3 regions of the Pseudomonas sp. 5.2 genome follow, and region 1 is predicted to be linked to each of the others. Evidence: predicted binding sites of a transcription regulator. Region 1 holds the regulator's gene; each other region holds the start of a gene.

Region 1 (10,185 bases):
ACATTGATCCCGTAGGACTCGTTGTCCAGACGGAAGGTTACCCATTGCAGGATCGGATCTTCGGAACCTTGTGCGGACGACTTTTTCATTCCCCTACCCCTCAAAATCCGCGCTAGGCGGTGTGTTCGGTGTCATTTGTGTTTGGCGTGCATCTGCTTGACTGCGCCGCTGGCGATCAGCTCGGCCAGTTCGGCGACGTCAAGCAAGGCACACATGTGTTCGATCACCGTGCCGGCCAACCAGGGGCGCTGGCCACGCTGGCTGCGCCACTTGATCTCGGACGGGTCCAGGCGCAGGGAACGGCTGACCTGGTGCACGGCCAGCCCCCATTCATAGCCCTGGACCGAAATCACATACTGCAGGCCCTGGCGAAAATCGTCGCGGTAGCGGTCGGGCATTACCCAACGCGCGGTGTCGAGGACCTTCAGGTTGCCGGCCTGGCAGGTCAGGATGCCAAGAAACCAGTCCGGTTGGCCGAACAGCGGCGTCAGCTCCTGGCCGGCCAGGTTGTAGATCGAGCCCAGGCACACCAAGGGCACCGCCAGGGTCAGCCCGGCGACGTCGAACAGCAGGCACTCGAACGGCTCCGCTGCCCAGGCCGGGCGGCCATCGATGCTTGCCGGCGGCACCGGCAAGTTCGGCGCAGGCAGGTGCACATCCACCACCGGCACCGCCGGTTCTACCGCGGGCGCTTCGATCAGCACCGGGATGCTGGCCTCGGCCACTACCTGCTGCTCGACCACCGCCACCACCGGTTCTTCCACCGGCAGCACGCTGGGCAGCACCTGTAACCGCGGCTCGGCAAAGGGCCGGGGCGCCGCGAGGGTGGCCTGGGCAGGCTGGCGTGCATCACGCGCCTGCTCCTCGCGCACCGCGTCGGCGAAGTCCTCCGGTGCCGTCGGCAGCTCGATCAGGTCGTCGGCCTCGGTGGCCTCTTGCAACAAGCCATCGAGGTAGGATTGCAGGGCCATCTGCGGCCGCGTGCTGGTTTGCCGTGTCTGCGTCATCAGGCCACCTGCACTGCGGTTTTGTAGGTCAGTAAATGCTTGAGCAGCGCCCGGTAGGCAATCAGCCCACGGCTCTTGCCATCGAACTGCGAAGGCGTCACGCCCTTGCGGCTGGCATCGCGCAAGCGCGTATCGACCGGGATGTAACCCTGCCAGACATGCTGCCCATAGGTGTCGCGCAGCAGTTTGAGCGTGCCCAGGGAGGCCTGGGTACGGCGGTCGAACAGGGTCGGCACGATCTGGTAAGGCAAGGCCTGTTTACGCGAACGGTTGACCATGGCCAGGGTCCCGACCATGCGTTCCAGGCCCTTGACCGCGAGAAACTCGGTCTGCACCGGGATCACCAGTTGCTGGCTCGCGGCCAGGGCGTTGACCATCAGCACGCCGAGCAAGGGCGGGCTGTCGATCAAGGCAAAGTCGAAGTCTTGCCACAGCTGCGCCAGACTCTTGGCGATCACCAGCCCCAGGCCGTTCTTGCCCGGCGACTGACGCTCCAGCACCGCCAGCGCGGTGCTCGATGGCAACAGCGAAATACGCTCGTCGCTCGTCGGCAGCAGCAATTGCCCCGGCAAGCCCTCGGGCACGCTGCCTTGGTGCAGGAACAGGTCATAGCAGCTGTGTTCCAGCGCATCGGGGTTGTGCCCGAAATAACTGGTCATCGACCCATGCGGGTCGAGGTCGACGACGACCACGCGCTTGCCCGCCTCAGCCAGCAGGCCAGCCAGGGCGATGGTCGTGGTGGTCTTGCCGACGCCACCTTTTTGATTGGCTACTGCCCAGACTCTCATAGGACAACTCTTGACTCATAAATTTAGCGCCCACCCTTGTGGGAGCGGGCTTGTCCCGCGAACACGGGCGTAGCCCGTGCCATCCACCACGTCGCCTGCTTCGCGGGGCAAGCCCGCTCCCACAGGTACCGCGCTCAGCAAGCAAGACAATACGCAGTGACGGAGAATTGACGAGTTACTGACTCGCTGTTGCCGGTGCACTTTGTGTGCCAGCACGGCGCAACGCCGCATCCGGCGTGGCATTGGCGCTGCCTGTGCCGGTCAGGCTGCGGCGCACTTCGAGGTTGCGCGAAATCACCAGCACCACGCGGCGGTTGCGCGCACGGCCTTCGGCACTGTCGTTGCTGGCGACCGGCTGATACTCGCCATAGCCCACCGAGGCCATGCGCGCCGGGTTGACCCCTTCCATGGCCAGCAGGCGGACGATGCTGGCCGCCCGCGCCGACGACAGTTCCCAGTTGGTCGGGTACTGCGCGGTGCGAATCGGCAGGTTGTCGGTAAAGCCTTCGACATGCACCGGGTTGGCGAACGGCTTGAGGATGTTCGCCACCTTTTCGATGATGTCGAAGGCCTTGTCGCTGGGCATGGCATCACCGCTGCCGAACAGCAGCGAGGAACTGAGCTCGATTTCTATCCACAGCTCATTGCCGCGCACGGTCATCTGGTCGGTCTTGATCAGGTCGCCAAAGGCGTCGCGCACGTCGTCGCTGATGGTCTTCAGCGGGTCGACGTTGGTTTGCGCCAGGCCCGCTTCGGTCTGCTCGCTGTCCCTGACCAAAGGCTCGGCCGGGCGCACGCTCAGCGGCTGTTCATCACCGATGGGGATCGGCTTCATGCTCCGCTCGGGGTCGTTGAACACCCCGAGCAAGGCCTGCGAAATGACCTTGTACTTGCCCTCGTTGATCGAGGAAATCGAGTACATGACCACGAAAAACGCGAACAGCAAGGTGATGAAGTCGGCGTACGACACCAGCCAGCGCTCGTGATTCTCGTGTTCCTCGGTATGACGACGGCGGCGCATGGTTACTCCATGAAGCCTTGCAGCTTCAGCTCAATCGAGCGCGGGTTTTCACCCTCGGCAATCGACAGCAGGCCCTCAAGCAGCATCTCGCGGTAGCGCGACTGGCGCATGACGATAGCCTTGAGCTTGTTGGCGATCGGCAACAGGATCAGGTTGGCGCTGGCCACGCCGTAGATGGTGGCGACGAACGCCACGGCGATGCCGTTACCCAGCTGCGACGGGTCGGCCAGGTTGCCCATCACATGGATCAGGCCCATGACCGCGCCGATGATGCCGATGGTCGGGGCGTAGCCGCCCATGCTCTCGAACACCTTGGCGGCCTGGATGTCACGGCCCTCCTGGGTCAGGAAGTCGACTTCAAGAATGCTGCGGATGGCTTCGGGCTCGGCACCGTCGACCAGCAACTGCAGGCCCTTGCGCGCATAGGGGTCGGGCTCGGCATCAGCCACCCCTTCCAGGCCCAGCAGGCCCTCTTTGCGCGCCGTCAAGCTCCAGTTCACCACCCGGTCGATACCGCCTGCCAGGTCGACCCGGGGCGGGAACAGGATCCAGCGCAAAATCTGCAAGGCACGCTTGAAGGCCGACAGCGGCGACTGCAACAGCGCCGCCGCCAAGGTGCCGCCCAGCACGATCAAGCCCGCCGGGCCATTGATCAGCGCGCCGACATGCCCGCCTTCGAGGAAGTTGCCGCCGACAATCGCGACAAACGCCAGGATCAGGCCGATCAGGCTTAGCACGTCCATCAGACGCAGGCCTCGACCAGGTGCTTGCCGATCTCGTCCAGGCTGTACACCGCGTCGGCCAGGTTGGCCTTGACGATGGCCATGGGCATGCCATAGATCACGCAGCTGGCTTCATCCTGGGCCCACACGGTACTGCCGCCCTGCTTAAGCAGGCGCGCGCCTTCACGGCCGTCGGCGCCCATGCCGGTGAGCACCACCGACAGCACCTTGTCGCCGTACGACTTGGCCGCCGAGCCGAAGGTGATGTCCACGCACGGCTTGTAGTTCAGGCGCTCGTCACCCGGCAGGATCTTCACCGTGCCACGGCCGTCGATCATCATCTGCTTACCACCCGGGGCCAGCAGCGCCAAGCCTGGGCGCAACAGGTCACCGTCCTCGGCTTCCTTCACGCTGATCTTGCACAGCTTGTCCAGGCGTTCGGCAAACGCCTTGGTGAAGGCCGCTGGCATGTGCTGGATCAACACGATCGGCGCCGGGAAGTTGGCGGGCAGTTGCGTCAGCACCCGCTGCAGCGCCACCGGGCCGCCCGTGGACGTACCAATGGCCACTAGCTTGTAAGGTTTGCGCTTGGGTGCCGGGGCATGTGCCGCGGGCGCTGCGGCCGGGGTGCGTACCGGCGGTGCCGTGCGCGCCGGGGCCGAGGCCGGGCTTGCGAAGCTGCTGGTCGGCGCATGGCTGCTGCTGGTAGTGACAGGCGCAGCAGCAGGTGCTGGGTTGTAACTGCCGAAACGACGGTTGCTGCGCGACAGGGTATGCACCTTTTCGCACAGCATCTGCTTGACCTTCTCGGGGTTGCGCGAGATGTCTTCGAAGTTCTTCGGCAGGTAATCCACTGCACCGGCATCCAGCGCGTCGAGGGTCACCCGGGCGCCTTCATGGGTCAGCGAAGAGAACATCAACACCGGCGTCGGGCAGCGCTGCATGATGTGCCGCACTGCGGTGATGCCGTCCATCATGGGCATTTCGTAGTCCATGGTGATGACATCGGGCTTGAGCGCCAGCGCCTGGTCGATTGCTTCCTTGCCATTGGTCGCGGTACCCACTACCTGGATCGTCGGGTCCGCCGAGAGGATTTCCGAGACGCGGCGGCGGAAGAAACCGGAATCATCCACCACCAGGACCTTGACTGCCATAAACACTCCATTAGGCGGCGCAACCCGCCAGGGCGCGCCACCGAAATCAAATACGCCGCGCGGCGTAACGCTTGAGCATGCTCGGAACGTCGAGGATCAACGCGATACGACCGTCGCCGGTGATCGTGGCCCCGGACATGCCCGGCGTGCCCTGCAGCATCTTGCCCAGCGGCTTGATTACCACTTCTTCCTGGCCCACCAGTTGATCGACGACAAAGCCGATGCGTTGGGTGCCGACCGACAGGATCACCACATGGCCCTCGTGCTGCTCTTCGTGCACCTGGCCCTGGACCAGCCAGCGCTTGAGGTAGAACAGCGGCAATGCCTTGTCGCGCACGATCACCACTTCCTGGCCATCGACCACATTGGTACGCGAGAGGTCAAGGTGGAAGATCTCGTTGACGTTGACCAGCGGGAAGGCGAAGGCCTGGTTGCCCAGCATCACCATCAAGGTCGGCATGATCGCCAGGGTCAGCGGCACCTTGATGACGATCTTCGAACCCTGGCCCTTGGCCGAGTAGATGTTGATCGAGCCATTGAGCTGGGAAATCTTGGTCTTCACCACGTCCATGCCGACACCACGGCCAGACACGTCAGAGATCTCGGTCTTGGTCGAGAAGCCCGGGGCGAAGATCAGGTTGTAGCAGTCCGACTCGCTCAGACGCTCGGCGGCGTCCTTGTCCATCAGGCCCTTTTCCACGGCTTTGGCGCGCAGGATGTTGGGGTCCATGCCCTTGCCGTCATCAGAGATCGACAACAGGATATGGTCGCCTTCCTGTTCAGCCGACAGCACCACCCGGCCCGTACGCGCCTTGCCGGTGGCTTCACGCTCGTCGGGCATCTCGACGCCATGGTCGACGGCGTTGCGCACCAAGTGCACCAACGGGTCGGCCAGGGCCTCGACCAGGTTCTTGTCGAGGTCGGTTTCTTCACCGACCAGCTCCAGGTTGATCTCTTTCTTGAGCTGGCGGGCCAGGTCGCGAACCAGGCGCGGGAAGCGGCCGAAGACTTTCTTGATCGGCTGCATGCGGGTCTTCATGACCGCGGTCTGCAGGTCGGCGGTGACCACGTCGAGGTTTGACACGGCCTTGGACATGGCCTCGTCACCGCTGTTCAAGCCCAGGCGCACCAGGCGGTTACGCACCAGCACCAGTTCGCCGACCATGTTCATGATCTCGTCCAGGCGCGCAGTGTCGACGCGCACGGTGGTTTCCGCCTCGCTGACCGCATGTTTTTCTGCCGCTGGGGCCGGCGCGCGAGGCGCAGGTGCGGGCTTGCTGGCAGCTGCTGGGGCGGCGGCTGGAGCAGGTGCCGGTTTGGCCACCGGCTTGCTCTCGACCTTGGCGGCGACAGGCGCTTCGACCGCGACCGCGTCACCCGAGAACTTGCCCTTGCCGTGCAACTCATCGAGCAAGGCTTCGAACTCGTGCTCGCTGATCTCGTCACTCGTTGGGCTGGCCGCTGCAACGCTTTGCGGCGCTGCCGCTGCTGGCGCATTGGCGGCCGGCAAGGCATCGGCCTGGAAGGTGCCCTTGCCGTGCAACTGATCGAGCAGCGACTCGAACTCTTCATCGGTGATTTCATCGCTGACTGGGGCCGCAGCGCTGGCCACAGGCTCAGCGGCGACTTCGGCGCTGAACTGGCCTTTGCCATGCAACTGGTCGAGCAACGACTCGAATTCGGCGTCGGTGATTTCGTCACCGGCGCTGCTGACGGTTTCGCCTTGCATCTGCTCATCGGCAGCAGCCTGGGCCTTGACCGCGTCGAGCGAGTCGAGCAGCTGCTCGAATTCGCTGTCGGTGATGTCTGGCTCTTCGGCAGGCGCCGCGGCGACCGGCTCGGCTGCAGCCGCAGGCGCTGCGACCGCGTCGGCAGCAGCAGGCTCGGCCAGGCGCGACAACGCCGCCAGCAGTTCTGGGGTAGCGGGGATGACCTCGCTGCGCTCGCGGACCTGGCCAAACATGCTGTTGACCGTGTCCAGCGCCTCCAGCACCACGTCCATCAATTCGGCGTCGACCCGGCGCTCACCTTTGCGCAGGATGTCGAACACGTTCTCGGCGATATGGCAGCACTCCACCAGCTCGTTGAGCTGGAGGAAGCCGGCGCCCCCTTTTACAGTGTGGAAACCGCGAAAAATGGCATTGAGCAGGTCGGCATCATCCGGTCGGCTTTCCAGCTCGACCAGTTGCTCGGACAGTTGCTCAAGAATTTCGCCGGCTTCTACCAGGAAATCCTGAAGGATTTCTTCATCGGCGCCGAAGCTCATTAAACGTGCTCCTTAAAAACCCAGACTGGACAGCAGATCATCGACATCGTCCTGACCGGACACGACGTCTTCACGCTTATCGGCATGAATCTGCGGACCTTCACCCCGAGTCGGATGTTTTTCTTGATCTTTTTCAGCACGCAGCTGCTGGTGGTCATGTTCGATACCGGCAAAACGGTCGACTTGACTGGCCATCAGCACGAGCTTGAGCAGGTTGCTTTCCACCTCGGTGACCAGCGCGGTGACCCGCTTGATCACCTGCCCGGTCAGGTCTTGATAGTCCTGAGCCAGCAGAATGTCGTTGAGGTGGCCTGAGACCTTGCGGTTACCTTCAGCGCTGTGCGTCAGGAAACTGTCGACGCGTTTGACCAGGTCACGGAATTCCGGCGCGGCCACTTCGCGGCGCATGAAGCGCTGCCAGTCCACGCTCAGGGCCTTGGCCTCACCCGCCAGGTCGTTGAGCACCGGCGTGCTTTCCTCGACCAGGTCCATGGTGCGATTAGCGGCACCCTCGGTCAGCTTGACCACATAGGACAGGCGCTCGGTGGCGTCGGTGATCTGCGAGACCTCCTCGGCCTGTGGCATGTGCGGGTCGATCTGGAAACTGACGATCGCACTGTGCAGCTCACGGGTCAGCTTGCCGACTTCCTGATACAGGCCGCGGTCGCGGGTCTGGTTCAGCTGATGAATCAGCTGCACCGCCTCGCCGAAGCGCCCGCGTTCCAGGCTCTCGACCAGCTCCTGGGCATGCTTCTTCAGGGTCGATTCGAACTCCCCCAAAGACGTTTGTGATGAATCCATGGCGCGCCCCCTGACGTGACTCAGCCGTTGACGCGTTCGAAGATCTTCTCGATCTTTTCTTTGAGCACCTGAGCGGTGAACGGCTTGACCACGTAACCATTGACGCCGGCCTGGGCCGCTTCGATGATCTGGTCGCGCTTGGCTTCGGCCGTCACCATCAGTACCGGCATGGTTTTAAGCTTTTCGCTGGCGCGGACTTTGCGCAGCAGGTCGATACCGGACATGCCCGGCATGTTCCAGTCGGTTACCAGGAAGTCGTAGTGGCCGTTTTCCAGCATCGGCAACGCAGTGGTGCCGTCGTCAGCTTCGTCGGTGTTGGTGAAGCCCAGATCACGCAGCAGGTTCTTGATGATCCGCCGCATCGTCGAAAAGTCGTCAACGATGAGGATTTTCATGTTCTTGTCCAATTAGACCTCCAAGCAGTCTCAAACGCGCTCGGCCCCCGAGCACGCATTCATTCAATTCGGCACAACGTGAAACGGCTGCAGCGTCTTCAGTGCAACGGCTGGCGCTCAGCGCGCCCGCCACTCACCCAGACGGCTGCGCAAACGTGCGGCGCACTGGCTGTGCAACTGGCTTACCCGCGACTCGCTGACGCCCAGCACCTCACCGATTTCCTTGAGGTTCAGCTCTTCGTCGTAGTACAGCGCCAGCACCAGCCGCTCGCGCTCTGGCAGGTTGGCGATCGCATCGGTCAGGGCAGCCTGGAAGCGCTCGTCTTCAAGGCCCCGCGCCGGTTCGACCTGGCCACTGGCGCCGTCTTCGTGCAGGCCTTCGTGCTCGCCGTCCTGCAACAGGTCGTCGAAGCTGAACAGCCGGCTGCCCAGGGTATCGTTCAAAATCCCGTAGTAATCATCGAGACTCAATTGGAGTTCGGCAGCAACCTCGTGATCTTTAGCGTCGCGACCGGTTCTTGCTTCAACGGCGCGCATTGCATCACTGACCATGCGGGTATTGCGGTGCACCGACCGCGGTGCCCAATCGCCCTTGCGCACCTCGTCGAGCATGGCGCCGCGGATGCGGATGCCGGCGTAGGTCTCGAAGCTGGCGCCCTTGCTGGCGTCATACTTGTTGGCCACTTCCAGCAGGCCGATCATGCCGGCCTGGATCAGGTCTTCGACCTGGACGTTGGCCGGCAGCCGCGCCAACAGGTGATAGGCGATGCGCTTGACCAGCGGGGCGTAGCGTTCGATCAGCTCGTACTGGGCGTCTTTCGACGCCCTGCTGTACATCTTGAAGCCGCTCGCATTCATAGTACCGGTCCTGCGCTGGTGGGCTGCACCAGACGCTCGACGAAGAATTCCAGATGCCCGCGCGGGTTGGCCGGCAACGGCCAGCTGTCGACCTTCTGCGCAATGGCCTTGAAGGCCAACGCACACTTGGAACGCGGGAACGCTTCGTACACCGCGCGCTGCTTCTGCACCGCCTTGCGCACGCACTCGTCGTACGGCACGGCGCCCACGTACTGCAGGGCAACGTCAAGGAAGCGATCGGTGACCTTGGTCAACTTGGCGAACAGGTTGCGCCCTTCTTGCGGGCTCTGCGCCATGTTGGCCAGCACCCGGAAGCGGTTCATGCCGTAGTCACGGTTGAGCAGTTTGATCAGTGCGTAGGCGTCGGTGATCGAGGTGGGTTCGTCGCACACTACCAGCAGCACTTCCTGGGCCGCGCGAACGAAGCTGACCACCGAGTCACCGATACCCGCAGCGGTGTCGATCACCAGCACGTCGAGGTTGTCGCCGACGTCGCTGAACGCCTGGATCAGGCCAGCGTGCTGGGCCGGCGCCAGGTGCACCATGCTCTGGGTGCCGGAGGCCGCCGGTACGATGCGCACACCGCCGGGGCCTTGCAGCATCACATCGCGCAGCTCACAGCGCCCTTCAATAACGTCGGCCAGGGTGCGTTTGGGGGTCAGGCCAAGCAATACGTCGACATTGGCCAGGCCCAGGTCGGCGTCCAGCAACATGACCCTGCGGCCAAGCTCGGCCAGCGCCAGAGACAGGTTCACTGAAACGTTAGTCTTGCCGACGCCACCTTTGCCACCGGTCACGGCGATCACCTGTACGGGATGCATGCTACCCATGTCTGTTCTTTACCTTGTCTCGCTGGGACTCAGGCCACACGTGAGGCAATTCTGCGTGCCCCTTGGCATAGCTACGTTGCACACACTTCATCATCAACCCGCTCGCCGTGGGTTGTGATAGAGATCAGCGAACATATCGGCCATGGCCTCTTCGCTGGGCTCGTCCTGCTGCTGCACATTGACCGCACGGGTGACCAGCTGGTGCGCCCGGGGCAAGTGCAAATCGTCGGGAATGCGCGGCCCATCGGTCAGGTAGGCCACCGGCAATTCATGACTGATGGCAAGGCTCAGCACGTCGCCGAGGCTTGCCGTTTCGTCGAGTTTGGTCAGGATGCAGCCGGCC
Region 2 (10,185 bases), on a different contig from region 1:
CAGTTGGCCGTACTACTGGGGCGCCTGCCTGCCCTTCTACCCCGTCTGGGTCGGTTTTGCCTTGATCGGCGCGGCAATCGGCCCGGCGCTCGGCAATATTGAAGCTTATGGCTTTGCCATGGCCTTTCCTGCGGTGTTCATCGTGCTGCTCAGGGGCATGTGGAAGGGGCCGCGGCTGGCGTGCGCGTGGCTGGTCAGCCTGCTGGTGGCGATTCTGGTGTACCTGACGGTGCCGGGGGCCTGGTTCGTGTTTGCTGGCGTGATCGCGGGCATGCTGTTTACCTACCTGCGGGAGGTCATGCAATGATCAGCGCGGCGGCTTTGCTGACAATACTGGGCATGGCCTCTGCCACCTATGCAACACGGCTGGCAGGTTACCTGTTGCTGCGCAAGCGCAAGCTCGGGCCGCGTGCCCGCGCCGTCATGGAGGCAGCACCGGGCTGCGTGCTGATTTCGGTGATCGCCCCACACTTTGTCTCGCCTCATCCTGAAGAGTTGATTGCGCTGGGCATCACGCTGGTTGCCGCATGGCGCTTGCCGATGCTGTTCACCGTCGCGATTGGCGTGGCGTCGTTGGCGGTACTGCGATTGTATTGGCAGTGAGAACCTGGATCTTGCCCTTCTGCGCGACAAGGACGCTGCATGCTCGTCAACTCGGTCCGCCTAAGCCCCTCCTGCGCCAGCTTCGAGTGACTGATCTGCTTAAGGCAATGCTTGCATCACCTCGGCAACCATCTTCTGCGTACTGTTCGTACCGTCAACCCGCAACACTTCAGACTTCTGCTCTGCCAACCACGCCTCGTGCCACGCTCGGTTGCGCCCCGAGAAGTTAGGGTCGTCATACTGCGAGGCCCATTCGCGGAAGGCCGTGTGGATCCCGTGCATGTCGCCACCCGGTGCAATCCGATCGCCAAAGCGCTCTTTTTCACGCGCGGCCAGCCGTTCAAGGCGAATGGGCGTGGGGGTGACGACGAACACGGTCAGGTCGACGTGCGCAAGCAGCGCATCGCCCCACACCATGCAGGAACCGGTCAGTACCCAATCTTGGTCACCGAGCTTTTGCTGGATCACTTTCACGCGGTCAGGGACAGGCCGCTTGGTCGTGAAAGGTGGGTCGGTGGGCATCCAGTAAGCATCATCGACATCGACATGCCGCGCACCCAGCACGGTCGCGAGGTTTTGACCCAAGGTGGTCACACCGGCACAGGAAGCACCCGTAATGTAGATTCGCAATTGTTCCTCCATGAATGCACGTCGAATTCGGGGCCGCACTATACACCCAACCTGCGCAAGACGCTGAAGCCGACGGCTGGCATCGGGTCAGCGTCAGGAACAAATGGCAGCCTCAACGCTCCATGACATAAGTACCCGGCGCAGGGCAAAGCGGCCGGTACTTGCGCGAGCCCAGCTTCTTTGGCGCCACCAGGCTTTCGCCGGAACGCTGCCCAATCCATTCGCGCCAATGCGGCCACCAACTGCCTTGCTGGCGCTCCCCGGCGTGCTGCAGCCAGGTTTCCGGCGCCTCGGCGGCGGCGGGCGCCGCGTAGTAGAACGACTTGGGGTTGCCGGGTGGGTTTACCAGGCTTTGCAAGTGGCCGGCATTGGACAGCACGTAGGTCGTGTCCTCGCCGAACAGCCGGGCGGTGCCGTAGCAGCCTTGCCAGGGGGTGATGTGGTCGGTAGTGCCGCCCACCACATAGGCGCCCACCGTTACCTGGGTCATGTCGATCAACTCGCCGGCAATCTCCAGGGTGCCGGGGATGCTGTAGGGGTTTTGCTGGATGAGGTCGAGGTAGTCAGCGTGCAGCTGAGCGGGGAGCCGCGTGGTGTCGTTGTTCCAGGCGAGAATGTCGAATGCCGGCGGCGGGTTGCCCAGCAGGTAGTTGTTGACCCAGTAGTTCCAGATCAGGTCGTTCGGGCGCATCCAGGCGAACATGCGGCCCATGTCCTGGCCACTGAGCACACCCTTGCGCCGGGAGCTGGCCTTGGCCGCGCGCAGGGCGGACGGCGTGGTGAACATACCCAAGGTGGTGTCGTTAAGCGCCGACGCCGTGTCGAGTACGCACACGGCCCAGCTGGTATTGGCCACCTTGTGGCCCTCGCCACGGGCCGCCAGCCAGCCCAGGTAGGCCGCCAGGGTGATGCCGCCCGAGCAGGAGCCCCACATGTTTACATCCGGGCTACGGGTAATTCGACGCGCCACGTCCACCGCCTGATCGAGGCACAGCGCATAATCGGACAAGCCCCAGTCGCAGTGCTCGCGGGTGGGGTTGCGCCAACTGATGACGAACAGGCTCACGCCGCTGTCCTGTATCCACTTGACCAGGCTTTTTTCCGGCGACAGGTCGATGGCGTAGTACTTGTTGATTTGCGGCGGCGACATGACCAAGGGCCGGGCAAAGACCTTTTCGGTGGTGGGCGCGAACTGCAGCAGCTCGAACATTTCACAGCGAAACACCACCTCGCCCTTGGCCGTGGCGATGTTTTCACCCACCGTGAATGGCGTACTGTCGACCTGCCTCGGGAGGCCGCGGTTGTTCAGCATGTCCTGGCCGAAGTGGCGGATGCCCCTGGCCATGCTCATGCCGCCTGTGTCCACCAGTTTGCGCAGCGCCGCGGGGTTGGTCAGCGGGGAGTTGCTCGGTGCCAAGGCATCGGCCAGCTGTGCTGCGACGAAGCGGGCGCGGCTTTTTTCCAGCGGGGCCAGGTCGGTGGCCTCGATGAAGCGGGTCAGCTCTGCCTGGCCAGCCAGGTAACTCTGCAACAGTGCGCGCAGAAAAGCGTTGGATTGCCAGGCCGGGTCGGCGAAGCGCTTGTCCTTCGGGTCTGGCGCGATGCTGGTGTTGCCTGCGACGATGCCGCGCAGCGCCTTCAGGTAGCCCCCCACATGGGCACCCGCCTTGAGCGGCGAGGTGCCTACGGCCTTGAGCAGGTAGCCGGCTGAACTGGCCAGGTCGGCCGGGCGCAGGCTGACCAGGGGGTTGCCTGCCAGTGGCTGGCTGGGGGTGACGGTCTCGTTCGTTTGCGTGGATCTGCTCATGGCGGCTCTTGATTCCGGGCACGGTTGTGTTGTGCTCCGACTCTAAGGCAGCCGTGGCTGCGGCCACTTCTCATCGCACGACAGCGGTTTTTCACTTCATGACGAGGGAGCGATCTGACCGAAAGCACCGGCAAACTCGGTGCCATCCACGCTATGGTCAACACGACTCCCCGAAAGAGCAATCACGGCTAGGCACCTCGATGCCTGGACACAGGATGCTAGCGCTCACCGCACCTTCCAGAGGCTCCGTTCGTTGACTGACTCACAGCACAGCCCTACCTACGCAAAACGGTTCGAAGCCGTGCTTGCCTACATCGACAACCATCTCGAAGATGACCTGTCGGTGAATGCACTGAGTCGCATCGCCAACTTCTCGGCGTTTCACTTTCATCGGCAGTTCACGGCGTTCATGGGCGTTCCGGTTTCACGCTATGTGCAACTGATGCGGCTTCGACGCGCGGCGCACCAATTGGTCGCCTCGCCCGCAACGTCCGTGCTGGAGGCCGCATTCGGCGCTGGTTTCGAAAGCCCCGAAGCCTTTTCCAGAGCCTTCAAGCGTGCCTTCGGCATGGCGCCGAGCGTGTTCGCCAAGGCCCCGAACTGGCAGGCCTGGAGTGCGGTATTCGTTGTTCCCCATCGTTCCAGGAGTATCACCATGCAGATCCGTATCGTGGATTTCACCGAAACCCGCGTAGCCGCGCTCGAACACCGAGGTGCGCCCGCCCTGGTCGGCGAAAGCGTCGCGCGTTTTCGCCAATGGCGCATGCACAGCGGCCAATCGCCAGTGGCCAGCAGCCGCACCTTCGGCATCCCCTTCGACAACCCCGACACCACACCGTTGCAAGCCTTCCGCTTCGCCGTTTGCGGCGAGATGGACGAGGCTGTGCAGCCCAACGATTTCGGCGTGCACGAACGGCTTATCCCGGCAGGGCGCTGCGCGGTGATTCGGCATACCGGTTCGCCTGACTACATTGGCGAAACCATCTACCCGCTTTATCGTGACTGGTTGCCGTCGAGCAACGAAGAGCTGCGCGACCATCCGCTGTTCTTCCATTACCTGAGCGCGTACCCGGAAACGCCCTTGGAGCAATGGCAAACGGATATCTACGTCCCGCTGAAGTAGGCCGTGCCCTGCCCGCCCGGTGCCGGGCCACCGAGCCCCCACGCATGAGCCTCTTCGATAAAGTGCAGCACTGCACGCGAACGCTCGTCAATCCGTGAAATCAGCGAAAGTTCACTGACCATTTCCGCTTGCGCCAGGGGCACGATGCGGATGCCCGGCATGGTCAGCCGGGTCATGGTTTCGGGCACGATGCTCAGGCCGATGCCGGCGGCCACCAGCCCGGGAATACTCATCAGCGACGGCACATACATGATGTTCTGCGGGTGCAACTGGTGCTGCCGGCACGCCTGGAGGGTGTGGGAGGTCAGGCCGATGCCGGTGCTGTCCTGGAGAAACACGAACTTTTCGTGGCGCAGGGTCGACAGATCCCCGCTGAAGCGATCGGCCAATTCATGGTTGTCCGGGATGAGCAGGACGAGCCTGGACTGGCTGAATGGATGGGTGCGCAGACGGTCCGGCAGGTGGTCCTTGAACACCCGGGCAAAGGCCAGGTCGAGTTTGTGGTCGAGCAACATGTCGAACTGCGCGCGAATACCGGCGTCGACCAGCGACACCTTGACCTCGGGGAACGTGCTGAAGTAATGCCGGAGCAATTGCGGCAAATTGGCTTCGAACAATGCCGAGTGGTAACCGATGTTGATTTCGCCCACCTCCCCCCGCTTGGCACGCCGGGCCGCAGCCATTGCCCGTTCGCTGGCCTCGATGGACTGCCGCGCGTGAGGCAGGAACGCCTCGCCAGCAGCGGTCAACGCCACGCCGCGGTTCTCCCGCCGGAACAGCGTCAGCCCGAGCTCAGACTCAAGCGTTCGCATCAATTGGCTCAGTGCCGGTTGTGCAATGCCCAGTTGCTCTGCCGCCCGGCTGAAATGCTGCAGGTCAGCGGCGACAACAAAGGCTCTCAGGTGACGCAGTTCCATAATCGCTACCCATAAGGCTGGCTTATCTATTTATCGTGATTTCGATAATTATTCTGCAAGCAGGATGCGCTAACGTCTATTCACTTCGACGATTCCTTTCCACTGCATAGCCCGAGCGGAATCGTGTGGGTATTCCGACACCATAAAAACAATGACGAGCCCCTTATGAGCACAATCAGTGACGCGCCTCATGATTCGCGCATGCCTCGCAAAGCGGTGACCGCCGCGACCATTGGCACAGCCCTGGAATGGTTCGACTTCACGTTGTATGGCGCGATGTCCGCGACCATTCTGCCCAAGTTGTTTTTCCCGGCCATGGAACCCACCGCAGGCCTGCTCGCTTCGCTGGCAACGTTCGGTGTCGGCCTGGCCGCGCGGCCCTTGGGCGCCATTACCTGTGGCTACCTCGGTGACAAACTCGGCCGCCGCAACTTGATGCTGGCCACCGTTACCATGATGGGCCTGGCTTCGGTACTGATGGGGTTGTTGCCCACCTACGGCCAGGTGGGTATCTGGGCGCCGATCCTGCTGGTGCTGCTGCGGATCATTCAAGGCTTCGCACTGGGTGGCGAGTCCACTGGCGCGCAACTGATGGCGCTGGAACACGCCTCCCCCGACCGTCGCGGGCGCTATTCCGGCATGCTCGGCCTGTGCTCACCCCTTAGCCAGATTTTGGCCAACGGCGTATTGATGGGCCTGGCAGCGACGCTTTCAAGCGAGCAATTCGAAAGCTTCGGCTGGCGAATCCCGTTCCTGATGAGCTTCGTCCTGGTAATCGTCGCGATTTTCATCCGCCTGAAAGTCGATGAAACCCCGGCCTTCGTGGCCTTGAAGAAGGCCCCGCTCAAACAGGAAAAGAGCCCACTCACATCAGCCGTGAGCAGCCATTACAAAACCATCCTGCGACTGATGCTGTTCTTCTGCTCACCCGCTGCGCTGTTCTACTTGATCGTGATTTTCTCCCTCAGCTACCTGACCAAGCACCTCGGTTTTAGCCAATCGACAGGGTTCATGTCGCTGATGGTGGCTAACATGTGCGCGATTTTCGGTGCGCTTGCCGGTGGTTATCTGTCCGATCGTTGGGGGCGTAAAAAGGCGCTGGCATTGGGTTCGTGCATGACGTTGCTGATTCTGTTCGTCTACTTCCCAATCCTCAACACCCTGAACGTCCCCGCCATCATGGCAATCATGGGGCTGTTCCTGGGCTTCACCCAGTTCCAAAGCGGCATCCAGCCTGTGGCCTTCGCCGAAGCGTTTCCTACCCAGGTCCGCTACTCGGGCTCGGCACTGGCCTACACAGGCGCCAATCTGGTGATCGGTGGCCCAATGCCGATGATCGCCGTGTGGCTGATGAGCCAGTCGAACAACTCGCCATGGCCGCTGGTGACGCTGTGCGCGGTGATCAACCTGATCTCGCTGGCGATGATCATCACCGGCCGGGAAACCCGCGGCATCGACCTGAACGCCGTCGCCGAAGACGACGCCGTCGAAGCCCGCGCTACCACCCTTCTTTCCAAATAACGCAGCAGGACAATCATGAATCGCACCGTTTTCATCCTTAACGGCCCTAACTTGAACCTGCTGGGTCGCCGTGAGCCGCACATCTACGGCCACACCACGCTTGAGCAAATCCGCCAACGCAGTGAAAGCCTGGCGCTGGAACTTGACCTGATATGCGACTTTCGCCAAACCAACCACGAAGGCGTCATGGTCGACTGGATTCAAGAAGCCTTCGAACAAGGCGCTGCAGTAATCATCAACCCGGCCGGCCTTTCGTTTCACTCGATTCCAGTACTGGATGCGCTGAAATTACTCGACACACCGCTGGTCGAACTGCACCTGTCGAACATTCATGCACGGGACGAACTGCACCGCCACTCGATCATGTCTGGCGTGGTCAATACAGTGATCTGTGGCATGGGCGCTGACGGGTATCCCCTCGCAATCCGAGCTATTGATGCTTTACTGCGGCGTCGGGCAGCCAATAATTAACCGCCCTTCACCGGACGCTGACTGGCTGGCCCTTCGGCAACTTCGGAACGTCGCGCTTACACCCTGAACCGCCCTACCAGCGCTGTCATTTCCCCCACCAGGCCCGACAGCGCCTGGCTCGCCGCACGGGTTTGCTGCGCCCCGGTCGCCGACTGGTTCGACAACTCGCGAATGTTCAGCAGGTTCCGGTCCACTTCCCGCGCGACCTGGGCCTGCTCCTCCGCCGCACTGGCGATCACCAGGTTGCGCTCGTTGATCTCGCCGATGGCGCTGTAGATACCTTCCAGCACCTGCCCCGACGCCAGAGTAATGTCCAGGGTCGACTGGGCCCGGCTGGTGCTGGCCTGCATTGAGGCAACCGCGGCTTCGGTACCTTGCTGCACGCGCCCGATCATCTGTTCAATTTCCTGGGTCGATGCTTGTGTGCGGTAGGCGAGCGTACGCACCTCGTCCGCTACCACCGCAAAACCACGCCCGGCCTCACCGGCGCGGGCGGCCTCGATGGCGGCGTTGAGCGCCAGCAGGTTAGTCTGCTCGGACACCGAACGGATCACTTCCAGCACCTTGCCGATGTCCCGCACCTGCCCCACCAGCTGCTCCAGGTGCCCACTGCTGGCCTGGATCTCATGGGTCATGGTCTCGGTACCGTCGATGTTCTCGTTGACTTGCCGGCGGCTTTTTTCGGCCAGTTGATTCGATGCCTGCGTGGTCTCGGACGTGGAGACAGCATTACGTGCGACCTCCTCGACCGCTGTGGTCATTTCGGTGACGGCAGTGGCAGCCTGCTCCAGCTCCTGGCCCTGCTGGCGCAGGTTATTGGCGCTTTCCTCGGTAACGGTGTTCAGCGCCGTCGCCGCGTCAGCCAGCTGTTGTGTGCAGCTGCTGAGCTTGCCGAGGGTTTCGCGCTGGCTCTGCTGCATGCGCTCCAGTTCGTGGAACAGCTGGCCGATTTCGTTGCGCCGCTGCACCACCACCGGCACGCTCAGGTCGCCGCCGGCGATGCGCTGAAAGTGCTGGCCAGCTTCACGCAATGGGTGCAACACACGTTGTGCGATGAACGCCCAGCACAGCGCCGCCAGCAGCAACGTCACACCCAGCAGCCCCAGGCTCAGCAGTTGTGCGCGCTCCAGACGGCGGTCGGACTCGAGCATGATCTGCTGGCTGCGCTCGCTCAAGGTGGCTACCAGTTGCTGACGCAGCCCCTGCAGGCGGCCCATGGCATTGCCGGCATCGGTGTTGACCTTGAAGTACTGCTCCAGCGAGCGCTGCCGCACCGCCTCACGCTGCCCCGCCACCGCCTTGGCGTAGTCGGCGAAGGTGGCCTGCAGTTCCTTGGCCGCCGCATGCAGCGCCGGCTCGCGGGCGTTGCCGACGAACTCATCGACCAGTTTCTGGCTCTTGTCGTTCAATTCGACCGACAGCGCCATGCGCTTGTTCGCACTCTCGTCATGACCGCCCAATTGCTCGATGAAACCCGAGGACACGTTGGCGCTGGCGCGGATCGCCATGAGCAACGCATTGTTCAACCGGTCCGACTGGTGCGCGGTCTGGTCCAGTTCGCTGATCTGCTCATCGCTGCCCACCGCCGCGCGCCAGGCGCTGACGGTGGAGAACAGCAAGGTCAGGCTGAACAGCGACAGCACCCAGAACATTCCGGTGCGGATCTTCAGGTCGGCAAACATACGGGCAGTACTCCTCATGGTCCTGTTGGCACCCCTTCTCATCGGGATTTCGATGGCGGGTGAGCAGGTATCGGAGTGCCCGCTGCGGGCTTGAGTGGCCCTGAGGCGCTTGTGTGCGGTAACCGCACGATTGTTGCCGGCGCCTTGCATGTGGCGGCGCATACGTGCAAGGGTAAAAAAGGAACGTCAGTCATCAGAAAAGGAAGATAAGCACCTTATGCTTGGAATCACACGTATCCATCGCTACGTGCGCCCATTGCCTGCAAGCCAAGCAGCAGCCAGTGGGCGTGACGTCAACGTCAAACCAGGCGCCCGCCTGGCCGCGAAGCTTGCCACCCTCCTCTGCACACCCCGCGCCGTCCCGCCCTACCTCTGGGTCAACCCCGAGCGCCCCCCTGTCGATCGCATGCCCCCTACCTGACCGCCCACACGCCGTCATCGCACCGGCCTCGCCATTCAGTGGCTGAAGGCGGGATGTCTCACGCAAAAAAAGGGGCAACACCCAATGATCATGTTTCAGGGCAAGAAAATTCACAGCGCCATCTTCGACATGGATGGCACGATGTTCGACACCGAGCGCCTGCGTTTCAGGACGCTGAAGCAAGCTTCACTGGAAATCTTCGGCACCGCCTTGAGCGAGCAAACGCTGATCGGCTCGCTGGGCCTGAGCGCGAAAAAGGCCGAGGCCCTCGCCAAGGCTCACAACGGCGATGACTTCCCCTATGCGCAGATCCGCCAGCGCGCCGATGAGCTCGAACTGGCGTACGTGCGCAACCATGGCGTGCCGATCAAAGCCGGCCTGCTCGAGGTGCTGGAGCGCCTGCGCAAGTCCGGCCTGACCCTGGCGGTCGCCACGTCCAGCCGCCGCGCCATCGCCGAGGAGTACCTGATCAACGCCAACGTGCTCAAGTACTTCGACATCACCGTTTGCGGCGACGAAGTCAGCCAAGGCAAACCCCACCCAGAAATCTTCCTGCACGCCGCCCGCGCGCTCAATTGCCAACCCGGCCAGTGCTTCATGGTCGAGGACTCGGAAAATGGCCTGCTCTCAGCGATCCGCGCCGGGGGCCAGGCAATCCTGATCGAGGACATCAAGCCGCCCGCGCCCGAGGTCAAGGCCGGCGCGCTCATGGCCTACCGTGGCATGCACGCGTTCCTCGCCGACTTGAGCGAGTGCGTGCCCGACTTGGGCATGCCGGCGCTCGACGAGGCGTTCCCTGCCTCACTGAACCAGTTCCGCGTCGGCATCCACGGCTTCGGCGCCATCGGGGGCGGCTACCTGACCCAGGTGCTGTCCCATTGGGACGGCTACACACGCCCCTGCGAAATCATTGCCGCGACCCGTTCGCGCATGCTCCGCGAATCGGTCGCTGCGTTCGGCCGCTACAGCGTGCGCTACGGCGCCACCGCGTTCGACCAGACCATCGACAA
Region 3 (10,185 bases), on a different contig from region 1:
CGCGCGGCACCTTCATCAAGGCCCGTACCTACCTGGATCACCTGCAGCCGGAATACCTGCGTTACTACTACGCGGCCAAGCTGGGCCGTGGCGTCGATGACCTGGACCTGAACCTGGAAGACTTCGTGCAGAAGGTCAACTCCGACCTGGTCGGCAAGGTGGTCAACATCGCCAGCCGTTGCGCAGGCTTCATTCACAAAGGCAACGACGGCGTGATGGTGGCCGGTGATGCCGCACCCGAGCTGACCGAAGCCTTCCTGGCAGCCGCGCCGTCGATTGCCGAGGCCTATGAGAGCCGTGACTTCGCCCGTGCGATGCGCGAAATCATGGCCCTGGCCGACCGCGCCAACGCCTGGATCGCCGACAAGGCGCCCTGGTCGCTGGCCAAGCAGGAAGGCAAGCAGGACGAAGTCCAGGCCATCTGCGCCCAAGGCATCAACCTGTTCCGTCAGTTGGTGATCTTCCTCAAGCCGGTACTGCCGGTGCTGGCTGCCGACGCCGAGGCCTTCCTCAATGTCGCACCGCTGACCTGGAACGACCACCAGTCGCGCTTGGAAAACCACAGCCTGAATGCCTTCAAGGCACTGATGAGCCGTATCGAACCCGCCAAGGTCGAAGCCATGGTCGCTGCCAGCAAAGAAGACCTGCTGGCCGCCGAAGCCAAGGCGCCGGCCGGCAATGGCGAACTGGCCAAGGACCCGCTGTCGGCGGAAATCGAATTCGATACCTTTGCCGCTGTCGACCTGCGCGTGGCCCTGATCGTCAAGGCCGAGGCCGTACCCGGTGCCGACAAGCTGCTGCAGCTGACGCTGGACATCGGTGACGAGCGCCGCAACGTGTTCTCCGGCATCAAGTCGGCCTACCCCGACCCGTCCAAGCTGGAAGGCCGCCTGACCATGATGGTCGCCAACCTCAAGCCTCGGAAAATGCGCTTTGGCGTGTCGGAAGGCATGGTCATGGCTGCCGGCCCTGGCGGTGAAGAAATCTACCTGCTCAGCCCGGACAGCGGCGCCAAGCCAGGCCAACGCATCAAGTAAGCCCCCAGCCCCGGCCTCTGTGCCGGGGCTGTTCTATCACCCGCTGAATGCCGGACAATCGATACGAATCCCGGCTATCGTCATGTCATGAGTGACTACGTTCTGGTCCTGATCAGCGCCACCCTGATCAATCACCTGTGCCTGCAGCAACAGCCAATATCGTGGCTGCGCGTGCATGTGCTCGGCTTGGCCTGCGCCTTGTCCGTGGCACTCGCCATGATCGGCGCTCACCTGTTCAAGTGGCTGGTGCTCGACCCTTGGCAGCTCCACGACCTGAGCCTGTTCCTGTTGCTGCCCTGGTTGGCATTGCTGGCCTACGGCGTGCCATGGGCGCTGGCCAGGCTACGCGCCGACTGGCCCGTGGCAGACCTGCCTGCAGTGCTGCTGAGCAACGTCGCCGTGCTGGGGTTGGCCCTGGAGGAGGCAGGCGCTGGCACGGCCTGGCTTGCGACGCTGAGCAAAGGCCTGCTGGCCGGCGTGGGCTTGTGGCTTGCGCTGGCCCTGTTCGCGGACCTGCGCCAGCGCAGCGCCCATGCCGACATACCTGTTGCCCTGCGTGGCCTGCCAATCGAATTGCTCGGTGTGGGCATCATGGCCTTGGCATTTTCCGGTTTGAACGGACTTTTTGCGCAATGACCCCGACCAAGGCAAAGCCTGACCCACGCCTGCGTACCAGCATGGGCCTGGTGCTACTGGCCTGTGCCCCCGGTTTGCTAGCACTGCTGTGGGTGCAGGGCTGGGGGCTGCTGTGCAACCTGCTGCTGTGTGCCAGTGCAGCATTGCTCTGCGAAGCGCTGCTATTGGCCCTGCGCGGCCAACCTGTAAGAGTGACGCTGAGCGATGGCAGTGCGCTGGTCACTGCGGTGCTGCTGGCGGCCGCCCTTCCTGCGCTGGCCCCTTGGTGGCTGCCCATGGTCGCCGCTGGGGTGGCGATCGGGGTTGGCAAACAGGCCTTCGGCGGTGTCGGCCGCAACCTGTTCAACCCAGCCATGGTGGGCTACGCCTTCGTACTGCTGAGTTTCCCGTTGCAGATGAACCATTGGCCAGGGCACGCGCCGGGGGTGCTCGAGAGCCTGCAGCAGGTAGTGGGCGGCGGCGAGCACATCGATGCCTGGGCACAACCGACAATACTCGACGGCCTGCGCCACAACCGCAGCCTGACCATCGATGAACTGTTCGCCAGCCACCCCGGGTTCGGCAGCATCGGTGGGCGCGGCGGCGAATGGGTCAACTTGGCGTTTCTGCTGGGCGGGTTGTTTCTGCTTCAGCGCAAAGTGTTCAGCTGGCATGCGCCAGTGGGTTTGCTGGCTGGCCTGATGTTGTTCAGCCTGCTGGGCTGGAACGGCTCAGGCTCTGATTCCAACGGTTCTCCCCTGCTGCACCTGTTCTCTGGGTCGACCATGCTGGCGGCTTTTTTCATTGCCACCGAGCCTGTCTCCAGCCCCAAAAGCGAGTGGGCCAAGCTGCTGTTCGGTTTTGGCACAGGCCTGCTGATCTACCTGATCCGCACCTGGGGCAGCTACCCAGATGGCACCGCGTTCGCCATCCTGCTGATGAACCTCATGGTCCCCAGCCTTGAACGGCTGGCCTTGCGCCGCCAAGAGGCTGCCCGATGAAGCGCCTCGCGCAGGCGGCAGTGTTGCTGGCGACAGCGGCGTTGGCCTTGTCGACGACGCTGATCTGGCGCTCGTGGACCACGCCCACCATTGGCCAAGCTGAAAAACAGCTGCAGAGCCGCCAGCGGCTGGCAGTGCTGCCCGAGGCCAGTTACGACAATCACCCATTGGATACCCCCCTGCCAACGCCCGAAGCACAACTTGCGCACAGCCGCATCGTGTCGGCCTACCGGGCAACGCTGGCGGGCACGCCTGCGGCGGTCGTCCTGATCACCCAGGCCCAGGGCTATGCTGGGCCGATCGTCTTGACTATCGCCATCACGCCCGACGGGCGCCTGCTGGGCAGCCAGGTGGTCGAGCAGCAGGAAAGCCCCGGGCTCGGCGGGCGCCTTGCCGACCCGCAGGTGCACTGGCTGACGCAGTTTGCCAATCGCAGCCTGGGTGATCACTGGGCACTGAAGCGTGACCAGGGCGACTTCGACCAATTGGCAGGCGCAACAGTCACCTCGCGGGCAGTGATCGAGGCGCTGCAAGATGCCCTGCGCTATTTCGATAAGCATCGTCGCGCGCTCCTCGAGGGCCCACCCCATGAATAGGGACTACGTGCTGGTCGCCGCCCTCGCCCCGCTGTTAGGGACGACGCAAACGCTGCCCATGGCGGCTGTCATGGGCGGGTGCGCGGTGTTGATGGTTGGCCTGCATCAAGCCTTGCTGATGCCATTGCGCAACCGCCTGCATGGGGCGGCCTACGTACTGGCAAGCCTGCTCATACTCGCTGGCCTGGCCAGTTGCCTGCAATTGGCCCTGCGTGCCTGGCTGCTGCCCATGGCGCTGCTCCTGGGCCCGTACCCCGCACTGTTGTGCCTGACGTGCCTGGCAATGGACCGGCTGCTGCCGGAAGCAGGCCGTTGGTGCTCATTGCTGCTGCACCTGGGTGGCCTGCTGGCTGCTTACCTTGTACTCGGCGCCTGTCGCCAAGGGCTGGGCGAAATGCTGGGCGTGCACCTTGCCAACTTCGCCCCGGGCGCACTGCTACTGCTCGGAGTGCTGTTGGCCCTGTACAATTACCTGCGTCCGGGCCCTGCCCACCCACGTCGTCAAGGAAAGCCCTGAGTCCATGAATGCCGCAAAACGCCTGGAGATCTTTCGCAGGCTGCACGAAGACAACCCTGACCCGAAAACTGAACTGGCCTACACCACCCCGTTTGAGTTGCTTGTCGCCGTGACCCTTTCAGCGCAATCCACCGACGTAGGCGTCAACAAGGCCACCGCCCGGCTGTTCCCGGTCGCCAATACCCCGGAGGCCATCTACGCCCTGGGCGTCGAAGGGCTGAGCGAATACATCAAGACCATCGGGCTCTACAACAGCAAAGCCAAGAACGTGATCGAAGCCTGCCGGCTTTTGATCGAGCGCCATGGCAGCCAGGTGCCTGAAACCCGCGAAGCGCTGGAAGCGCTGCCCGGTGTGGGGCGCAAAACGGCCAACGTGGTCCTCAACACGGCGTTCCGGCAGCCGACCATGGCGGTGGACACGCATATTTTCCGGGTCAGTAACCGCACCGGCATCGCACCCGGTAAAACCGTGCTGGAAGTCGAGAAGAAGCTGATCAAGTTCGTACCCAAGCCCTACCTGCTCGATGCCCACCACTGGCTCATCCTTCATGGGCGCTATGTATGCCAGGCGCGAAAGCCCCGCTGTGGGAGCTGCCGAATCGAAGACCTGTGCGAATACAAGCACAAGACGTCTGACGATTGAGCCGATAGTTAAAAACCACCCTGCGCGATTGAAAAAATCTTTTTTACCAGCGTCAGCTTTCTGGTTATAAGGACGGCCAATGGCCCCTTGGCTTGGAGCGACTCATGAGTGCTGATAAAGACGACCTGTCAATCGAAGATGATTTTGTTGCCGCAGATGATGAAGCGGAGCCCCAGGTAGAGACTGCAAAGACCAACCTCAGTAAACGTCGCACCATCGACAACCTGCTGGAAGAGCGACGCCTGCAGAAGCAACTGGCCGATTTCGACTACGACTTATAGACCCTTGCAAAGCCTCCCACCGGGAGGCTTTGTAGCGCAGCGGTCAGTTCAACCCGTGGCGCTGTGCCAGCTCGATCAGGTCTACCAGCGACCGGGCGTTGAGCTTGAGCAGCAAACGGGACTTGTAGGTGCTGACAGTCTTGTTGCTGAGGAACATGCTGTCGGCAATTTCCTTGTTCGAGCGCCCGCGCGACAGCTGCTGCAAAACGGTCATCTCCCGGGCCGAGAGACGGTTGACCATGTCCGTCTCGCTGCCACCGCTGCCCCTGCCTCGCGAGGCATGCAAGGCCTGATTAGGGAAATAGCTGTAGCCTGACAGCACCGCCTTGATGGCGCTAAGCAACTCGGTCAGCTCCTGCTGTTTGCACACATACCCCGCCGCCCCCGCCTGCATGCAACGCATCGAGAAGTTCCCAGGTACCTGGGAGGTCAGCACCAGCACCTTGCTGCCTGGGCTGAATGCCGCCATGCGGGCGATGACCTCAAGGCCATCGAGCTTGGGAATCCCGATATCCAGCACCACGATATCCGGTAGGTGCTCACGCGTCAGTTGCAAGGCGGCCACGCCGTTATCGGTTTCCGCAACGACGTCATACCCATGCCGCTCCATCAGCATGCGCACGGCCAGGCGTATGACCGGATGGTCATCCACGATAAGGACTTTATTCATGTGATATCCATTCATTCATTATTTTTGCTGTGGCACGCCACGATAACTGACAGAACGCTTAATGGCGCGACGATTTGTCAATGAAACTCATGAATAGACGAGCCCTACAACACTTACAGAAATTTCCTACACAAAACCTTGCAGCACGCTAATCGTGAGTGTTCATGTCTCGCAAGAAACGTAGCACTGACCCGATCGAGTGAACCAGTTGAAAACAAACTTCCGCTCGAAGAATAGGCCACTTTAAATGCGCGAAAAAAATCAGGCACCCGCCGTTGTGCCGACAATGCGCAGTTGGGAAACACTACAGCCTTTAGTTGAGCATAACAGTACGGTAATGATGAGCGAAACCGCAGGAGACAGCCATCATGCCCGACGTACAACCTGTCGCCCCGCTGACGATCATTGCTATCTTCGCGGGGATCATCGAAGCATCCGCCCTTGCAACACTGCCGTTTCTCAGCGAATCCAGCCAAAGTCTCTATACCTGGTTTCTGGTCTGCTTTCCGTTTTTCCTTACAGCCTTGTTCTTTCTAACGTTGAACTTCAATTACAAGTCGTTCTACAACCCTGCCCTAAAAAAAGTAACAACCGACAACCCAGAGGCTGAATCGCCTGAACCTGTGACCGTTATCTTTACTGGCCCCGATGCACAACAAAGGCTGGAACAGCATATCCTCGTGGCACTCGCACACGCGCCTGAATCAACACGCACGTGGCACTTCCTTAATCTGGACAAGCGTCAATGCGCACGCCTGTCTATCAGTGCGCTCCAGGAGGACGTCGTCAATCACAAGGCTTAAAGGCCATTGGCATAACGCACCAAAAAAAACCCCGGCCTGAGCCGGGGTTCGTGCAACGCTTGCCAGTACTTAGAGCAGCGAACGGCCCTTGTTGGCGGCAATGCGCATGCGCAGTGCATTGAGCTTGATGAAGCCCGCAGCGTCGGCCTGGTTGTAAGCGCCGCCGTCTTCTTCGAAGGTCGCGATGTTGGCATCGAACAGCGAGTCGTCCGACTTGCGGCCGACAACGGTGACATTGCCCTTGTACAGCTTCAGGCGTACCACGCCATTCACGTTGACCTGCGAAGCGTCGATCATCTGCTGCAGCATCACGCGCTCCGGGCTCCACCAGTAACCGGTGTAGATCAGGCTGGCATACTTCGGCATCAGCTCATCTTTCAGGTGAGCGACTTCGCGGTCCAGGGTGATCGACTCGATCGCACGGTGGGCGCGCAGCATGATGGTGCCGCCAGGGGTCTCGTAGCAGCCACGCGACTTCATGCCGACGTAACGGTTCTCGACGATGTCCAGACGGCCGATGCCGTTGGCACCACCGATGCGGTTCAGATCAGCCAGGACGGTAGCCGGAGACTTCTCGACACCATCGATGGCAACGATGTCACCGTTGCGGTAGGTCAGTTCGATGTAGGTAGCCTGGTCCGGGGCGTTCTCCGGGGAGACGCTCCAGCGCCACATGTCTTCCTCGTGCTCGGTCCAGGTATCTTCCAGGACACCGCCTTCGTAGGAAATGTGCAGCAGGTTGGCGTCCATCGAGTACGGCGACTTCTTCTTGCCATGACGCTCGATCGGGATGCCGTGCTTCTCGGCGTAGTCCATCAGCTTCTCGCGGGACAGCAGGTCCCACTCACGCCATGGGGCGATGACCTTGACGCCCGGCTTGAGCGCGTAGGCACCCAGCTCGAAACGTACCTGGTCGTTGCCTTTGCCGGTCGCGCCGTGGGAAATGGCGTCGGCGCCGGTTTCGTTGGCGATTTCGATCAAGCGCTTGGCGATCAGCGGACGGGCGATGGAGGTACCCAGCAGGTACTCGCCTTCGTAGACGGTGTTGGCGCGGAACATCGGGAACACGAAGTCACGCACGAATTCTTCGCGCAGGTCGTCGATGTAGATCTCTTTCACACCCATTGCCTGTGCCTTGGCACGGGCCGGCTCGACCTCCTCGCCCTGACCCAGGTCAGCGGTGAAGGTCACCACTTCGCAGTTGTAGGTATCCTGCAGCCACTTGAGAATCACCGAAGTATCAAGGCCGCCGGAATACGCCAGTACGACCTTATTTACGTCCGCCATGCCATCACTCCACGGGGTTGTACGGAAAGGGGTCGATTCTAACGGCGTTATGGAAAAATTTACAGTGGGGCGACAGCTTCTGACGACAAAGCGACAGTAATTGTCGAGGGCGCGACGTTGCCTGAATGGATGCTTGGAGGGGATTGCGGTCTGGGCATGGGGGGGCATGGCTTGAGAGGTGTAGCGCCTATCAGATCGAGCGCCGCCCGCGCGGCGCTTCGCGAGCAACGCTCGCTCCTACGTTTGTTTCGGGCCAATTTTTCCTGTGGCATTGGCGCGCGGCCCCTTGGCGCCTGACACGATATCGAGTCGAACAAACAAGGCGGTCGCGCGCCTCTCTCACAGGCTTTACTGGCCCGAAACAAACGTAGGAGCGAGCGTTGCTCGCGATGCGCCGCGCGGGCGGCGCTCGATCTCACAGGCGCTGAAAATGTTGTGGCGAACCCCTAATGACCCTGATGCAATCACTTACCATGCCCCACGACCTCAGGGTAGCTTCGCCCCTGGCGCCACGGCAGCAGGGCTAGCTGGCGCCGGAGCAGCGGCCGGCACTGTTTGCTCAACCGGTTTCTCCACCGGTTTCTCAACCTCCGCAACCCGGCCCAGCTCTATACTCACCCGCCGATTGCGGGCCCGGTTAGCGGCATTGTTGTTCTTCGCCAATGGGTAGCGCTCGCCATGGAAGCGCACGGTGATTTGCGCTTCGGGCACGCCATGGGCCTTGAAGTAGTCCGCCACTGCCACTGCCCTGCGGCGCGACAGGTCACGGTTGGTCAGGCGGTTTCCGCTGTTGTCAGAGTGCCCGTCGAGCTCGATGTGGTTAACCGTAGGGTCGGCCTTCATGTAATCCAGCACAACGTCCAGCCGGGCTCGAGCCGAATCGTCCAGATCGATGCCGCCCCCCGGGAAGCCCACCTGCGTCTGCCTCACCTGGTCGTAATTCATCGGCAGCAACTTGCTGGCACAGGCCTGGTAGTCGCTGTAGGCCTTGGCGAAACTCACCGGCAGTACCCGCACCTCCATTGCCCGCCCCGCCTCGCCGGTGTAGTTGCGCACCACCGTGCTGCGGCCATCGAGCAAACCATTGATCAGTCGGCCGGCCTGCCCCTGGGACGAGCTGAACAGCAAGCCGCTACGCGCCATCCGCACCACACCCAGGTTGATATCACCACGCCCCGGCTGCCAAGGCGCCGCTGCGGCCAGCAACGTCGCAGACCCAGCCCCCAGCGCGTTAGTGTGCGAACGCAGCTGGAACACCGGCAGCTCACCGGCCCGGCGCACGAATTCGCCACTGCCAAAACCGTCGATCGGCTGGATCAGGCGGCACTCGAACTGGTCGCCCTCGACTTGCCAGGCAATGTTCTCCATGCGCGTCTGGAAAGTCAGTGCACCGGCCGGCAGGCTGGCGAACAGGGTCAACAGGGCTAGGTAACGCTGGCGCACGGGCGGCTCCACAAATTCTGACGGCTTACCTGCAGGGTATCGGACGCCACCCGAAAAACTTGATAGCCGTGCTCGGCCCAGGGTTTTCCGGTAGCATTGGGCCTTGAGTTCGACCCGCCTGGAATCCCCAATGTCCGATCGCCTGACCCTCCTGCGTCCCGACGACTGGCACATCCATCTGCGCGATGGTGCCGTCCTGCCCCATACCGTTGGCGATGTGGCGCGTACCTTCGCCCGTGCCATCATCATGCCCAACCTCGTACCGCCGGTGCGCAATGCCGTCGAAGCTGGCGCCTACCGTGAGCGCATCCTTGCCGCGCGCCCGGCCGGCAGCCGCTTCGAACCGCTGATGGTGCTTTACCTCACCGACCGCACCAGCCCCGAGGACATCCGCGCGGCCAAGGCCAGCGGTATCGTGTACGCCGCCAAACTGTACCCGGCCGGCGCCACGACAAACTCCGATTCAGGCGTGACCAGCATCGACAACATCTTCCCCGCTATCGAAGCGCTGGCCGACGTTGGCATGCCGCTGCTGGTGCACGGTGAAGTGACCCGCAGCGAGATCGACGTGTTCGATCGCGAGAAGCGCTTCATCGACGAGCACATGCGCCGTGTGGTCGAACGCTTCCCAACGCTCAAAGTGGTGTTCGAACACATCACCACCAGCGATGCCGCGCAGTTCGTCACCGAGGCCTCGGCCAACGTCGGTGCCACCATTACTGCCCAGCACCTGCTGTACAACCGCAACCACATGCTGGTTGGCGGCATCCGCCCGCACTTCTATTGCCTGCCGATCCTCAAGCGCAACACCCACCAGGTGGCGCTGCTGGATGCTGCCACCAGTGGCAGCCCGAAGTTCTTCCTCGGCACCGACTCGGCCCCTCACGCCCGTCACGCCAAGGAAGCGGCCTGCGGTTGCGCCGGCTGCTACACCGCGTACGCGGCCATCGAGATGTACGCCGAAGCGTTCGAGCAGCGTAACGCGCTGGACAAACTCGAAGGCTTCGCCAGCTTGCACGGCCCGGCCTTCTATGGCCTGCCGGCGAACACCGACACCATCACCCTGGTCCGCGAAGAGTGGACTGCCCCTGAAAGCCTGCCGTTTGGCGAGCAGACCGTGGTACCGCTGCGTGCCGGCGAGAAGCTGCGCTGGCGCCTGCTGGAGGAAAACGCGTGAGCGAAGACCTCTACGAAGACGATCAGGACAGCCAGGCCGGCAGCGGCTCGCGCCACCCGATGGCTGAGCGCTTCCGTGGCTACCTGCCAGTGGTGGTGGATGTCGAGACCGGCGG

The links. Region 1 encodes FliA, which starts transcription of late flagellar genes. Its sites were predicted from a motif close to CTAAAGTTTNNNNNNNNNNNGCCGNTAA; they were not measured.
Region 2: a site for FliA is predicted at 8,822-8,849, ahead of AC5PZ0_RS19810 (methyl-accepting chemotaxis protein). Genes of this name have one in related genera too.
Region 3: a site for FliA is predicted at 8,930-8,957, ahead of AC5PZ0_RS05480 (flagellar protein MotY). Genes of this name have one in related genera too.

What each region holds. Positions count from the first base shown of each region.
Region 1 is NZ_JBYBHH010000001.1:118,372-128,556, reverse strand. Features, by position in the region: gene AC5PZ0_RS00595 (chemotaxis protein CheW) at 1-89, opposite strand, end outside; gene AC5PZ0_RS00590 (CheW domain-containing protein) at 132-1,007, opposite strand; gene AC5PZ0_RS00585 (ParA family protein) at 1,007-1,795, opposite strand; gene motD (flagellar motor protein MotD) at 1,971-2,816, opposite strand; gene AC5PZ0_RS00575 (flagellar motor protein) at 2,819-3,559, opposite strand; gene AC5PZ0_RS00570 (protein-glutamate methylesterase/protein-glutamine glutaminase) at 3,559-4,692, opposite strand; gene AC5PZ0_RS00565 (chemotaxis protein CheA) at 4,739-6,958, opposite strand; gene AC5PZ0_RS00560 (protein phosphatase CheZ) at 6,971-7,759, opposite strand; gene AC5PZ0_RS00555 (chemotaxis response regulator CheY) at 7,780-8,154, opposite strand; gene fliA (RNA polymerase sigma factor FliA) at 8,272-9,012, opposite strand; gene fleN (flagellar synthesis regulator FleN) at 9,009-9,842, opposite strand; gene flhF (flagellar biosynthesis GTPase FlhF) at 9,936-10,185, opposite strand, start outside.
Region 2 is NZ_JBYBHH010000013.1:119,660-129,844, forward strand. Features, by position in the region: gene AC5PZ0_RS19770 (AzlC family ABC transporter permease) at 1-307, shown strand, start outside; gene AC5PZ0_RS19775 (AzlD family protein) at 304-603, shown strand; gene AC5PZ0_RS19780 (P-loop NTPase family protein) at 703-1,233, opposite strand; gene AC5PZ0_RS19785 (alpha/beta fold hydrolase) at 1,346-3,040, opposite strand; gene AC5PZ0_RS19790 (AraC family transcriptional regulator) at 3,294-4,163, shown strand; gene AC5PZ0_RS19795 (LysR family transcriptional regulator) at 4,145-5,080, opposite strand; gene AC5PZ0_RS19800 (MFS transporter) at 5,246-6,601, shown strand; gene AC5PZ0_RS19805 (type II 3-dehydroquinate dehydratase) at 6,617-7,072, shown strand; gene AC5PZ0_RS19810 (methyl-accepting chemotaxis protein) at 7,129-8,754, opposite strand; gene mtlD (bifunctional mannitol-1-phosphate dehydrogenase/phosphatase) at 9,260-10,185, shown strand, end outside.
Region 3 is NZ_JBYBHH010000002.1:399,830-410,014, reverse strand. Features, by position in the region: gene metG (methionine--tRNA ligase) at 1-1,037, shown strand, start outside; gene AC5PZ0_RS05525 (Rnf-Nqr domain containing protein) at 1,125-1,673, shown strand; gene AC5PZ0_RS05520 (RnfABCDGE type electron transport complex subunit D) at 1,670-2,653, shown strand; gene AC5PZ0_RS05515 (RnfABCDGE type electron transport complex subunit G) at 2,650-3,249, shown strand; gene AC5PZ0_RS05510 (Rnf-Nqr domain containing protein) at 3,242-3,766, shown strand; gene nth (endonuclease III) at 3,771-4,409, shown strand; gene AC5PZ0_RS05500 (PA3496 family putative envelope integrity protein) at 4,514-4,690, shown strand; gene AC5PZ0_RS05495 (response regulator transcription factor) at 4,734-5,360, opposite strand; gene AC5PZ0_RS05490 (hypothetical protein) at 5,729-6,163, shown strand; gene AC5PZ0_RS05485 (argininosuccinate synthase) at 6,233-7,450, opposite strand; gene AC5PZ0_RS05480 (flagellar protein MotY) at 7,937-8,893, opposite strand; gene pyrC (dihydroorotase) at 9,024-10,070, shown strand; gene rnt (ribonuclease T) at 10,130-10,185, shown strand, end outside.